Regions from separate parts of the Chryseobacterium sp. FW101-FHT12H09 genome, predicted to be linked through region 2. Evidence: riboswitches for the same ligand, from Rfam matches in the RefSeq annotation. Region 2 holds a riboswitch; the other holds the start of a gene.
What was found. Region 2 has a riboswitch for cobalamin ahead of AC3WRL_RS09415 (TonB-dependent receptor plug domain-containing protein). Riboswitches for the same ligand answer to the same signal wherever they lie in the genome.
Positions count from the first base shown of each region.

Region 1: it holds a riboswitch for cobalamin, as region 2 does, so the genes downstream of both, AC3WRL_RS03615 (TonB-dependent receptor plug domain-containing protein) here and AC3WRL_RS09415 (TonB-dependent receptor plug domain-containing protein) in region 2, are expected to answer to the same signal.

Region 1 is NZ_JBYTCP010000001.1:799,574-807,207, forward strand. It holds gene namA (NADPH dehydrogenase NamA) at 1-676, opposite strand, end outside; gene AC3WRL_RS03610 (cytidine deaminase) at 779-1,261, shown strand; cobalamin riboswitch at 1,390-1,567, shown strand; gene AC3WRL_RS03615 (TonB-dependent receptor plug domain-containing protein) at 1,601-3,448, shown strand; gene AC3WRL_RS03620 (YncE family protein) at 3,460-4,497, shown strand; gene AC3WRL_RS03625 (CCA tRNA nucleotidyltransferase) at 4,657-6,081, opposite strand; gene AC3WRL_RS03630 (L-threonylcarbamoyladenylate synthase) at 6,220-6,768, opposite strand; gene AC3WRL_RS03635 (hypothetical protein) at 6,891-7,226, opposite strand; gene AC3WRL_RS03640 (DinB family protein) at 7,354-7,634, opposite strand, start outside.
Region 2 is NZ_JBYTCP010000002.1:801,909-809,542, reverse strand. It holds gene AC3WRL_RS09415 (TonB-dependent receptor plug domain-containing protein) at 1-1,634, opposite strand, end outside; cobalamin riboswitch at 1,748-1,930, opposite strand; gene AC3WRL_RS09410 (hypothetical protein) at 2,279-2,803, opposite strand; gene AC3WRL_RS09405 (hypothetical protein) at 2,843-4,906, opposite strand; gene AC3WRL_RS09400 (helix-turn-helix domain-containing protein) at 5,430-5,819, shown strand; gene AC3WRL_RS09395 (transporter) at 6,654-7,607, opposite strand; gene AC3WRL_RS09390 (cytochrome-c peroxidase) at 7,621-7,634, opposite strand, start outside.

The DNA of each region.
Region 1 (7,634 bases), on a different contig from region 2:
CTGAGATTCTAACAAATAGTGCTACATTTTCGTTCAACTCATCATTAACTGCGTCTACAATTTCTAATAGAAATCTTATTCTGTTCTCAAAACTTCCCCCATATTCATCTGTTCTGATATTAGAAAGTGGAGATAAAAATTGATGGATCAAATAACCATGTGCCCCATGAATTTCTATGATGTCAAAACCAGCTTTAACAGCTCTTCTTGCAGCAGTCTTAAAATTTTGAACCTGTTCTTTAATTTCTTCAACAGTTAAAACATGTGGAATTCTTTCAGTCGGATGATAAGGAATTGGACTTGGAGCAAGAGTTTCCCATCCTTCCTCCATGGGAATCTGAATATTATTCCAGGTAGATCCTTTTCTTCCAGCATGCGCCAGCTGGATTCCAATCTTACTTTCAGAATTTGAATGAATGAATTCTACAATTTTCTGAAGCTTGGCCGCCTGTTCGTCATTCCAGATACCCATACATTTATTGGTAATTCTTCCACGAGGTTCAACACCCGTTGCTTCAACCATTACTAATCCTGTTCCTCCTTGGGATCTACTTCCATAGTGGACAAAATGAAAGTCATTTGCTAATCCGTTTTCACACGAATACATACACATGGGAGACATTACCCAACGGTTTTTCAGTTCAACATTTCTAAACTGTATTGGAGTATATAACATCTTTATCTATTTTGGATTTTAATATTAAATGACGGAATAAAATTGGCTTGCCTACGTGCTGAAAAAGAACTAATTTTATCCCCCCTTTTTAGGCTCCAATATATGAAAAAAGACATACAGATCGGCTATGAATACTTTAAAAATAGTAGCGAACTGAACGATATAGAAAAAAAACTTTTCGAAAGAGCGAAACTAGCTCGTGAAAATGCTTATGCCCCTTATTCTGAGTTTTTTGTTGGCTGTTCCATTTTGCTGGAAAACGGTGAAATTTTCTCTGGAAACAATCAGGAAAATGCAGCCTTTCCTTCAGGACTTTGTGCTGAGAGAACAGCTTTATTCTGGGTTGGTGCTAACTTTCCGGATCAAAAGATCAAAAAGATCTTTATCGTGGGCGGACCTAAAGAATTTTCTGAAAAGAATCCTCCTATCCCTCCATGTGGAGCGTGCAGACAAAGTTTAATGGAGTACGAAACAAAGCAAAATGAAAATATTGATCTTTATTTCTCAAGCATGAATGATGAGATTGTAAAAGTTCATTCCATTAAAGATCTACTACCTTTCTATTTTGATGCTACGTTTTTATAATCACTAAGAGTAAAATCATGAAAGTTTAAATTTGCTTATCAATATCATTTAATAACAGAATATTTCGTGATTTCTGATTTAAAAAAACACATTTTAATAGATAAAATTGGCGTTTCTTTTTAAAAACTTATCTTTGCAAAAATTTTGGTTTTCAAGCTATTGAAAATAATAGGGAATTGGGTGGAAAACCCAAACTGTCCCCGCAACTGTAAATCGCAACTATCATATTCTATAACAAACCACTGTGCAAACGGGAAGGTATAGAAAAGCGAAAGTCAGGAGACCTGCCAAAATGATAATATCAAAAATATATTGCTTTCGGAGGAAAAGTAAAATAGTATGAAAAAAACTTTAGTACTACTTTTATCGTCATCTGCCTATTTTTTTTGTCTGGGACAGGAGAAAGCAATTGACACCGTGTATATTTTTGACAACCAAATGAATAAAGTAAAGCTTTTTCATAAGGTAAATACGATTACTCCACAAGATGTGGAAAAAAACTCCACCAATCTTTCAGAGCTTCTACGTTTCCAGTCCAGCGTTTACATTAAAGAAAATGGCCGTGGTGCTGTATCTTCGCCTTCATTTAGGGGAACAACTGCACAACAGACTGCTTTTGTATGGAATGGGATTAATATTAACTCCATATTTCTTGGACAAGGAGACATTAATAATATCCCTTTATTCGGATATGATCAGATTGGAATAAAAGCAGGTGGTGGAAGTGTCATTTATGGAAGTGGTGCTATTGGAGGAAGCATTCATCTCAATAACAATTTAGGCTTTAATGATGGCTTCAAAGCATCTTTATATTCTGAGGCAGGTTCTTTTAACACCTTTAATAATTTTGCTCAAGCTGCCTATAGCAATGATAAGTTCAGTTTTAAAGTTTCGGGAAATCACTCGATCAGTCAGAATGATTATGAAGTTGAAGAGAAAAATTACCTAAACAGAAACGGGAAATATTACAATACAACATTTAATGTTGGTATATCATACAAAATTGCCAATCATCAAACCCTTTCGTGGCAAAGTCAGTTTTTTGATTCCGCTCAAAACTATCCCATTTTTGTCGAAAATGGGAACAGAACAAGATATGAGACACAAAGTACCAGAAGCTTACTTTCTTGGGACATCAATAAAAGTAAATTTTCGAATAGCCTAAAAGCAGCTTATACAGAAGAAAACTTTCAATATTTCGGCAATTATAACGCTCCAAAAACAAGTGGATCTACAGGAAAGAATTACATTTTTAAAAATGATTTTAACTATTTCATTGTTCCAAAACTGAATTTTAATGTAATTACTGAATTTCAGGTGAATAAAGGAGAAGGATATCAGCCCGTCATCCCAGGTATAAAAACAGAGGGAATTGGAAATGTAAGTAGAAATGTGGGATCTGTGGCTGGATTATTACGCTATTTCCCAACGAAAGATCTGCGTTTTGAGGCTGGAGTAAAAAAAGATTTTGTTGAAAATATAAATGCACCTCTGCTTTATTCATTATCCGGAAAATGGGATCCTCTACAATGGTACAGCGTAGGTTTGAATATATCCAAAAACTTCAGATTTCCCACTTTCAATGAGCTGTATTGGAATCCCGGGGGAAACCTTGATTTAAAACCAGAAACATCATTCCAGATAGATATGGATCATGATTTTAAATTTGGTGCGTTTAAACTTACATTAAGCCCATATTATCTTAATATTTCAGACAATATTGTTTGGCTTCCTACAGAATACGGTTATTGGTCTCCTGTAAATATCAACAAGGTGGAATCTTATGGTTTAGAATCTCAGATTACATTTGATAAAAAATTCAATGAACACCATTTCAGATTCAATGTTGGATATACCTTTGCCAAATCAATTAACAAAGAAACTAAGAACCAGATGGTATATGTCCCACTTCATAAAGTTTTTGGAAATTTTGATTATCAGTACGATTTCTTAAAATTTTATGTTCAGGGTTTATTTAACGGTCTTACATATACCACAACCGATGAAAAAAGAGAAGACGCTCTGGATCCTTATTTTGTTTTAAACACTGGAATTTCGGCAACCATCCTAAAAAAATACATCATAGGGTTTAAAGTAAATAATTTAACCAATACTGTTTATGAAACGGTATCCTATTATCCTATGCCAAAACGAAACTATAGTATTTCAGCAACAATAAATTTTTAATTAAAAATAACATGAAAATAACTAAACTCTTACAACTTTTATTTGCTACCATATTGCTATTCAATATTTCGTGTAGTAACAATGATGATGATACATTACCAGTAATTACTTATGAAAATGGTTTCTTAATCGCTAATGAAGGGAATTTTGGAAAGCCTAATGCAGAAGTAACTTTTGTTTCAAGAGATCTGACTTTTAGCCAGAACAGTATTTTTTCTAAAAACAATGGAACTCAACTGGGAGATGTTTTACAATCTGTAGCATTCAATGGTGACAAAGCATATCTTCTGTTGAACAATTCCAATAAAATTCAAGTGGTTAACCGTTATACTTTTAAAAGTACAGGTACAATTACTGATCAAATTGATCAGCCTCGTTATGTTGCCGTTACTACTAATAACGTATATGTAACTAACGATAAGTATAACGGTGCAAAATATGTAAGCATTTATAAAAGCTCAGATTTATCTTTCGTTAAAAAAATTACGTTCAATGATGCTGTAGAAAGAATTGTTGAAGCTGGAGGAAACATTTTTGTTCAAAATGCAAGTTTTGGTTTTGGAAACAAAATTACCTACATCAATACTTCAAATAATGAAATACAATCTGTAATCACATTACCAAACGGAAATATCAACAGAACTATTTCTTATAATGGAAATGTTTATGTTATTGCTTCAGAAGCTACAGATTCCTATATTTATCAGATCTCTAATACTGGAAACATTACCAAAACGACTACTTTAACAGGTATTGCTAATGCCACCAATCTTCAGATAGATGGCGGGAAGTATTTCTTCTCTTCTGCCAACAAAGTATATTCAATGAATATGACATCTAATATCACTCCTACAACTCCTATTATTACAGCTGTAGACGGTGGACAATATTATACTTTATATGGATTTAGCGTTGTAGATGGAAAAATCTTCACATCAGACGTTAAAAACTTTACTGAAGACAGTGAAATTACAGTATATACAACTTCAGGATCAAAGATTAAGTCCTTTACAACGGGTAAAGGTTCTAATGGTGTATATCTGAATTAAGAAATTTATACTTCGATATACAAATAAATTTTATTTTTTTTCATCATTTGTGTTTTTTCCGGGCTGCCTTAGGGCAGCCCGGATTTCTTTTATAAAAGATTTAAATAAAAAAGATCTGAAATAGTTTTTCAGATCTTTTTTATTATTTGAAGTTTTATTTTAAATTTTAGCTTCTAGTCCTAATTTTTCAGCTTCAATAATTACGAATCTTTTCGCCTCATCATGGTCATTTAAAATTTCACCTTCTAAAATAGCTTCTTTTACTTTTTCTTTTAAAATCCCAATCTCGCGTCCCGGTTTAAGATCAAACATCTCCATAATTTCTTCTCCTGAAATTGGGGGCTGAAAGTTTCTTACCTGGTCTTTTTCTTCAACCTCTTTTATTTTGACGGCAACATATTCAAAATTACGTTTGAACTTATCCTGTTTTTTAGAATTTTTCGTCGTTATATCTGCTTTACAAAGTGTAAACAGATCTTCCATATCTTCACCGGCATCAAACAATAGCCTTCTTAATGCAGAATCGGATGCATCATCTGTAATCAAAGCAATTGGACGGGATGAAAGTTTTACCATTTTCTGGACATACTTTAAATCTGGACCTAAAGGTAATTTAAGTCTTTGAAAAAGCGTTTTTGCCATTTTTGAACCTAAAAACTCGTGTCCATGAAATGTCCAGCCCGTTCCCTCAACAAATTTCTTTGTGGGAGCTTTTCCAATATCATGAAGCAATGCTGCCCAACGTAGCCAGAGTTTATCTGTATTTAACGAGATATTATCTACCACTTCTAAAGTATGATAAAAATTGTCTTTATGGGTTTGTCCTTCTACCTCTTCTACTCCTTTCAGCTCTATTAACTCTGGGATAATGTATTTTAAAAGCCCTGTCTGTCCTAATAAACTTAATCCGATAGAAGGCTTTTCAGACATCATAATTTTATTAAATTCCACCATGATCCTTTCCATAGAAACTATTTTAATTCTTTCTACTTCCTGACTAATCGCCAATAATGAATTTTCTTCTATTGTAAACTGTAAGGTAGAGGCAAAACGAATTGCCCGCATCATTCTCAGTGGATCGTCAGAATAAGTCTGGACAGGCTCTAAAGGTGTTCTTAAAATTTTCTTTTCAAGATCTTCTATCCCATTAAAAGGATCAATAAGTTCTCCAAAATTATCTTTGTTCAAAGAGATAGCCATTGCATTAATGGTAAAATCCCTTCTTTTCTGATCGTCTTCCAGTGTGCCTCCTTCTACTTCAGGTTTACGACTATTTTCAGTATAGCTTTCCTTTCTTGCTCCTACAAATTCTAATTCAAGATCTCTATATTTGATCATCGCTGTTCCATAGGTCTTAAAAACAGAAACTTTTAACTTAGGATCAATTTCTTCAGCTACACTTTGGGCAAGTTCAATTCCACTCTGCTCAGTAACAAAATCAATATCTGTAGATGCTTTTCTTTTCATCAATAAATCCCGAACATACCCACCAACAATATATACTGACTGATTATTTCTGGCCGCTACTTCCGAGATTATTTTAAAAAGCTTTAGATTTTTATTTTGAGTAAGATTGATGAACATATTTATTATTTAATGTAAAACCACTAAGAAATCCAGTTGTAGATCAATGTTTAAAAACTGATGTATTTTAAACAAACTCCATCTTTCTTAATTTCCTAATGGTTAAATGATCTGCAAAGATAATTAAAATCTTGTTTTCTATTCCCGAAGAACTTTTATTCTATTATCACTCCATATTTTTATAACCGAAGATCCTGAAAACTTAGAAACCTTTTCTCGATCTTCTTCCACGGCATAATCAACCAAATTGATTATTTCTGAGGAAATGTCAGAAAACTTTAATGGGCTTTTATCTCCACTAAAATTGGCTGATGTTGACACTAAAGGTTTGTTCAGTTTTGTAATCAGTTTTTTACAGAAATCATTTTTCACTAAACGGATTCCTATACTTCCATCTTCTGCTAGTAATTCCTTGGGTAAGCCTTTTGGATTCTCATAGACGATTGTTACCGGTTTTTCACTTAAGTCAATGATCTCCCAAGCCATCTCCGGAACATCTACCAGGTCCTGCAGTCTTTTTTCAGACTCCACTAAAATAATCATGGATTTATTTTTCTCACGCTTTTTGATATCAAAGATTTTATTGATCGCTTCGACATTGGTCGCGTCACAACCAATCCCCCAGATAGTATCTGTGGGGTAAAGAATCGTTCCACCGGATTTTAATATATTGATAATGTTTTCCATTTTAATTTTTTAGAAGAAAGAATAAAGGTAAAAGAGCAAAGACCTTTATTTATTTGTTTTGTCAAAAATAAGAATTTTCATTATGTTTTGGCTAAAGCCCCCTGGGGGGAATTAAAGAAAAATCAATTATTTTTAACCGTAATTTTTAAATAAATAGAAGAAATCGTCGTAAACAAAATGGAAAACAGCCATAAAAAATAACCTATTTCTAAACTGTATATCTCTCCCATTCTGCCATTCTCAGAAACTAAAATTTCTTTCCAAGAAATAAATGATAAAGATATAGCTGAAGCTAATAATCCAAATAAAATAGCTATAAAATATTCTTTTTTATACAGAAACAAAATAGCCAATAAAAACCATAAATTAGCAGTCCAAATAAAAAACTCTAATATTCCGCCACCCAGAAAGCTAATTGCTCCAAAAAGAAGAATCAATCCAGATTGGTAATCTGTCATCTTACCCAAATCAACAACTTTAAAAGCATTGAAAAAAAGGGAGATAAAAAAAATAAATAGAGGTATTAGTAAAAAATTTTTCCGGAATATCATTGAAATTTAATTATAACCAATCTTTCTTTTAGTTTTACAGCAAATTCGGCAAATACCTTTCCTCAATAATATGCAAATGATGATAATTGTGCCCAACAATAAGCCTTCCGATTGTTTCAACCGTTATCTCATTTCCGCTGGCAATCCCTTTATTGGCTAAAGCACTTGGATTAAGTGTTTCTAGTAATATTTGAGAAGATTTTCTTACCAATTTGTATTCTTCTAAAAGGGAACTTAAACTTCTTTCATTGGCGAAAGAACGGGCGGCATAATCATTTTCATCAAATCCTGGCAATGCGGCCTCCTCACCTCTTG
Region 2 (7,634 bases):
CCAAAATTCAGATCAGCCTGTACGTGAACATCAGTTCCCAGGATCTCTACATTTCCGAGATTCAGCATTGTCCATCGGAATAAGTTTCCTGTGGGAGCTGCAATAATTTTATCTTCCACCTTATTGAAATAGCCATCTACTGTAGCATAAACACCCTTTAAAATCTGATGATGATAGGATTTCCCATAGGTAAAACCTACGTTATACTGATTTGTAAATTCAGGTTTTAGAAAAGCATTTCCAATTACCGTATAATACAGATCATTGAAAGTAGGCATCCTGAAAATTCTCTTGTAAAAAGCTCTTATGGTTATCTCCTTAGAATTAAAAGGCTGATAGGACAGAAATGCCGCTGGTGTCCATTCTGTTTTATCCGGAGATTTAGAATTTTTCTCAACTTCTTCACTTACAAAAGTACCCAGAACACTTCCTAAAAATTTGAACCGCCGCCACTGGTAAGTCGTCGCAAAAGCCATTAATGTAGTATAACGGGTAGGGTAGGAAAAATTAAACAAATTGGCATCCAGATTATTATACTGAAAATCTACACTCGCACTTATATCCCAGTTGGATGTTATAGAATACATATTGGATGAAGAAACATATACTTCACGCTGGATATAACTGTTGCGAACAGGAAAAGCCGCTTCTGTAGAAACTGTATCTGCATAAAAAGTATAATCGTAAGCAAATTTTGCTCTAAGCTGTGTTTCAAATTTTGGAAATAGTTTTTTCCTTAAACTGGCTTGAACAAAGTAGCTTTCATCCCGTAATCTTTGTCCCCGTGCACCAAAACGATTATTAACAATCGCTGCCGGAATTCCACGATCAGACAGATAACCATATCCTCTCACACTCCAGTTTCCATCTTTTAAATCCCCATGAAGACTTGTTTCAAACCTTTTTGATTTAATATCAGAATCAAATCTTTTGGCAATTGTATCATTGGCAATTTCTCCATCAGGATATTTCTTTCTATATCTAAATTTATAAACTCCGTCACTTTGTATAAATTCAGAGCTGAAGCTTGCCGATATTTTCTCAGATATTTTTTGTTCTAACCGAAATGAAGGATTAAATAAATCAATGGAACTGTTTTTAAATCTTACGACAAGATTGGTTTTTTTATTTCCTTTAAAAGTTGGGATTTTTGGCTGCAGATAAATGGAACCCGAAGAACCAAAATCTTTTGCAGGCTGAAAAATTTCACTTTTCTGCCCGTTATAAAGAGAGATTTCTTCAAGATCATCAAGAGAAAATCGCCCTAAATCCACAATCCCATTTTGAGCATTTCCCAACTGGATACCATCATAGAAAACACCAACATGCTGGCTTCCCATGCTACGGATATTGATGGTTTTCAGACCTCCGATCCCGCCATAGTCCTTAATTTGAATCCCCGCAAAATACCGGAGAGCATCTGCTACGGAATGGCTGTTAAGTCTCTCTAATTGTTCTCCCGATATTACCTGTGCCGGAAGGATCTCTTTAAAGGTCTTTTTCTGAATATGTACAGGAACAATGACCTGTTCTTTAATAGTATCCCTCGACTGAGAAAAGAAAAGCTGAGCGAATAGCACAAGAATTGTGATAATCGTTTTATTCGTTTTATAAAAAGTAAATTTTGGTTCCATTAGCTCATTGAGAATAATTTTAATGCTAATGGATATAAGAAAGCAGCAATGATATTGTACAGCTATAACTGCACAGAATCATTGTTGTCCTAAGCTTTATTCCACGAAAGCATCAAACTTTAATCTTTCCGGCAGGTCTTCTGACTTACTCTATTTTTGAAATCCTTCCCATTAAAAAACAGTGGATATATGCTTCAAAAACTTTTGTAGAGCTTACAGCAGCGGGTCTGTTCCGGATTTACACCGGATTCCCTTTTAAGAGCTTTTTATGGCTCACCAGAATCCGGCAAAGATAGAAAATTCTGCTTAGAAACAATACGCAATCTAACAAAATGACAATCAACCACATATAAGCTAACATTCCGTTACTATTGCAACGGAATGTTGTGTGTCATTCTGAACACAGACTGTAAGTCGGCGAACGGAGTTCGGAAGTGGGGTGAAGAATCCCGATTAAGATTTACTTTATTCATTCATTAGATTGTGATTATAGAGATTGCTCCTTTGTCGGAATGACATTCCGGAGAGAACACAGAAGCTTAAAAAAAATCCTCTAAAGCATAACGCTCTAGAGGATTCGCTAAAAAAAATACATGATTATGAATATTGTACTATTCCTAATCACTCACAAAAATGAACAAAAATTATTTCCAAAAATTCCATACTTTGCCATCAAACATGGCAAAAGTCTTACTTCTTACGTCATAGCATATCGTTCCCGGATATGGACTTGGCATTGTCTCTACATTAGAGACATGGGGAAGGATCAATGCTTTAGTATCGGATTCCAGAACCAACGCTCCTCCTGTAGCAGCAGAAGTCGCGGCGCCTATGATCATACTGTTTACAGAGGCTGCCTGCGGGGTGGATGTGTTAAAAGTAACCACAGCAGTATCGCCGGGATCACTGAAGTTTACCACTCCCGAACTGGTAACACCCTGTATCATCTTGTTATACATTCGTATCGTTCCTGCAGAAGGAGTGGAGTTTGCCTCTGTTAATACCGGAAGGATGATCCCTTTGTTTTTTCCCGTAGGAAAATCCAGGATTCCGCTCCCTCTTATCGTTTCCGTTTCTACACCCATCTGAGCTCCGGCAATACCTGCTATACACAATGCCACTATAGATAAGGTTTTCTTTATATTGCTTATGCTGTATATATTTTTCATTATTCTGCTTTTTTGTTGATTGATCTTTCCGCAGACCGATTAGTCATTACACGATTTTTCAATACATTTCCATGAGGTTCCGTTGTATAAACTGAAACAGTTTTTAGAGGTATCATAGATCAGCATTCCTGCTACAGGATCGGTGATCTTACCGGGAACTGTTCTTGTAATTACCAGCCCGTTGAAGCCTGACTCCAGTGCGATAAAACCATTAGGAATCTTAGCCGGCCAATCCTTTTGCAAAGAACTGTACCCTGACATACCCATCTTTGTAAAAGCGGTAGGAGTCGCCGTAGAGGCTGGCTTCGTACAGGTAGTTACCACGCATACTCCTGTAATAGTGAATGTGCTTGGAGGTGAATCACATCTATTTACCGTATCTCTATAACTAACCGTATACACTCCTGCCTTGCTTACGCTGGTAGGGTCGGCTACTTCAGCTCCCGTACTGTCCCGCCATATCAGGACCAGGTTATGGGGATTAGGATTTAAAGGCACCACAAAGCTGTTTAAGTTAACCGATCCACTTCCGCAAGGAACAGAAGTCTGCCTAAGAACCGGGGCTACTTCAGCATTACACTTAAAGATCACTTTACTGATACTGTTATAAGTACCTGAATCTTTACCAAAATTAAGAGATATTCCCATTCCATTATCGGTATTAGGATTCGAATTAATTACATTTTTATAAGCTAAATCATTATCTAAATTACTATTCAAAGCAAAATAGTTCGCCGAATAATATCCACTCCATGGGGTTCCTGAAACATACTGGAAGGCCTCGTAAGTGCCTTGCTTTTGTACACCCACCGTATAATAGGGTGCCTGGCCAGTTACAAATCCCGGACCACTGTCCCCCCCATTAAGGTAAGTATCCCAGCCATGTGCTACTTTTACCAGCTCTGTGTTACCAGCAGGGATCTCTACTTCATAATCTATGGTCATAAATGTTTCAGGATTTCTGTAATAATAATATATAGTCAGAAAATAATCCCGCCCATTTTTAGTGGCCTTGAGGCGTATCTTATTATGTTCAATTCCATCGGCATCCGGACCTGTATCCTCCTGGCACGTATTTGAAACAATTGTAAGGCGACCTCCATCCGAAAACCCTGAAGAGGCTTTCAGTGTACCGGTCGTATATTGAGTACTCCCAATTCCCAGTATAAGACCATGCGTAGTACCAGGCACTGAATAAGGACTGGAAGTTCCGCTATCTAATCTGTCCTCACTTTTATAAATCTGGCCCTTTCCATTTCTTACAATCTGGATATTCCCGGCACCAGTCATAATAACACGAAGTCCGTCTGTGCCTTTTGTACCACCACTGTTATTAAGTGTAGTTCGTCCAGAACAAACTATAGTACAATTATTATCGCCCGGTGTAAAAGCATACACCTGGTTTGTGGCTGGTCTATTGAGATCTGAAGATTGAGTCGATGAGGCCGTAGGAGATGATGAAGCATTATTCAGCCATCTCTTATGGCTACTATCAGAGCCATAGAAAAGACCTATACTCAAACCACTTGGGCTACCTGATGCAAATTCCTGTTTATAAATATATTTTATTTCGTTAGTCTCTTCATAAAGTTTTACCTGAAAAGAAATATTTTTATCGTAAAAACCAGAACCATACCGTTTCCAGTCTCTCCATTCCATGGTAAAAACCCTGTTGGGAGCGGTACCGGAAGTAGCATAGCTGGCTTTCCCCAAACGACCATCCAAATCAGCCCAAAAGGGAGCTAAAAATCTTTTCCAGGATAAAGGTTCATTATTATTAGAACTATAAGGGCTTCCACCTTCAAATGACAATGTTCCATCAGAACTGGCATATACCTGGGTATAATCCTTACAGCCAAATTTAAAACTAAAACCGATAGGCAATGCTCCGCTAAATCCGGTATCAACCTGAATACTGCTTACCCCTGTGCCTCCCGTAAGATAGGTGAAGTTTCCCGACGATGCAGAAAAGGCATAGGGAGTAGTAGTATTTGCCATCCAATTTTGCGATTCCTGAGCTTTAAGCCCGGCCGGAAATATCAAGAGTAAGAGGGTCAGTATTGCAACGAAGCAACTGACCTTCTTCTGAAGATTTTCTTTCATTTTGTTTGTGTTTTAAGTTCGTAAAATTAGATGTTTGCCTGATCAACAGGAAACATTCAACCAGCTATTAGTATGCTATACATAACTGATTTACAATGCATTATACTGATATATTAAAAATAATTGATATACTACCAGAGAAAATATTTTAGATTTTTTTCAATAGAACAGTACGAATTAGAATCATTCTGACTACCTGGTAAAATTTGTTCGTAGAAATACATTGCCTGGAGAAATCTGACAAGTTTGCTTTTCAGGTAAAAAAGCAGATTTAAAACCGCAAAGAAAGATACCTTACCATTTCTCCTTAACCTCAATGTTTTTTTAAACATTTAATCTATTTTAAGTGCTGGAATACTGCGTAAGAAGAACACAGAAGTTTTTAAAAAAAATCTCTGATTCTACAAACTTCAATAGCGAAACATCTTTTTGCTAAATTAAACCCGATCACATGATCCTCAGGAAGTCTATTTTTTCTACATAAGTTAAATTTTTTTTTTGCACATTTGTAAAAATATCTGAGATGCAAAAAGAAAAATTACGTGCCCTAAGAAAGAAAAGAGGCCATACCCAACAGGAGATCGCTGATCTGCTTGCAACAGATGTATCCAACTACAGCAGAAAGGAAAGCGGCAATGTTAAGATCATAAGAGCCGAATGGGAGAAAATAGCAGGTTTTCTGGATGTTCCACTTGAAGACATCTACGAAGAGGATGAAGCGACCATTATTATAGAAAATCAGGTATTTAATGATAGTCAGGTATCTTCTGTCAATACTAATTTTTCCGGTGATAATGTTTCGAACTTCACCAATGATCTAAGCATAGAAATCATTAAAAATCTACAGGACTATATCAGCCTGCTAAAAGAAGAAATGATCAGCCTAAAAAAGAAAAACGAACCGGGGCAATAAGGCTTCCGTGTTAACTGATATACTGAAAAAGCATTCTTTAACAGGATGCTTTTTTTTAACCACAAAAGGCACAAAAGTTTTTAAACACTTTAGCTTTTTCAGTTAATATATGCTCTATAATAAGTACATATATGTTTTAATTTCTGTAAAGACCTTAGTACGATCGTATTTAAATAAAATATTTGTTTTCAAAGTAGAAACTTCCCGATACGATTTCTTCAAAACCTACTCGAAGTGACGTAGAATATTTCGGGTTGATTTACAGAGAGATATTCGATTTACCATCAGCTCGAGTGTATAATAGTTTATTTAAACACTTTTCTCTTTATAGTAAATTTACTTGTTTATCACTTTGCTAATCTAAAGGAGTGTTTTTCGTAATACAGAATGTAATCCTGCGAACGTAGTTCAGAAGAAAAATGTATAGAGAACATTCTTGTAATAAAACCACAAAAGTTTTTTAAACATTTAATTTATTTTAAGTACTAAAATGCTCCGTAAAAAGAACAAAAAAAATCTTTGATTTTTCTCTTGGAATAAGCTTCATAGCGAAGCCAATCTTTGCTAACTTAAATTATATAATATCGTTATAAATCTTTGCGTGAAAAAAAAAATCTGTTTAATCCGCTCGATCTGCGGGAGAAAAAAATAACTACTGTTTTTGATTAGCTCTAAGCTCTCTTAATCTCAGTCTTATCAAGTTAAATATTACTCCTGTCATTCAGAACGGAGTGAAGAATCTATAAAGATCCCCCGGATGACATTTTATAAAAAATGGCGGCTTCGAATACCTCAGCCACCATCATTTAAATATCATTACGATCTATATCATCATCAAATTCCAAAGTTGATAAAGACACTGAATCTGGATTTGGCTTCAATATTTCCACCGGCAAGATTCGTATAAGCGGGAAGCATCACCTCACTTCCGAGACTCCACTTGCTATAGGAAAGTTCGAAACCCAGTTTTCCGTATAATGCACTTCCGGCAGTATCCGGTAAGGCTTCATCAAACTGCTTATTCCTGTCATAGACTTCACCCTGCAGCCCAACTTTCCCTGAAAAGATCACCTTTTTATCCGCATGGATCTGATAGAATCCTGTTGCTGCATAATTCCACTGGTTACCAAACTGATAATATTTCCTGTTTTCAGTTTTAACGATATAATCTGTATTAACAATCAGGGCTACTTTATTTTTTTGATATTTATAATTCAGAACCATCTGATAATCCCAACTTCCTGTTCCCAGCTGAAAACTTGGATTAACTCCCGTAATGCCTTTTTCATCAAATTTCCCCAATGGAACTTTTACTCCCAATCCACCGTTTAACTGGTGTGAGGAATCTTTAGAACTGATCAGCTGATAGATCCCCATAAGATTAAGATCACCGAGTCCATTGATTTTAATATCACCCTGCATGGTCTTTTTCTCATGGAATTGAAAAGGAAGACTTCCATAAACACTTAATTTCTTTGTAATGGGAACTTTTCCCCACAACTGAATGGTATTGAAATACTGATCCTGCGTCAGATCTTTTACAAAAAGGTTCTCTTTTGCTTTATAATGCTGAGCAAAATATTTTATCCCGATAAACTGTGGATTCAGTAAAGACTCAAAGCCTGATGAACCATTACCGGCAGCACAACCACAGGCATCACAATCATCATCCAAAAATACCATTGAACTAAAACTATTTTCGGGAATATAAAGGCTGTCTTTAACTGGCTTAGCCTGAGCTATTGGAAATATCAACAGGCTAAATAGTGTTATAATTATGTTTTTCATGTTGAATTAAAATTTATTCCGAAAATT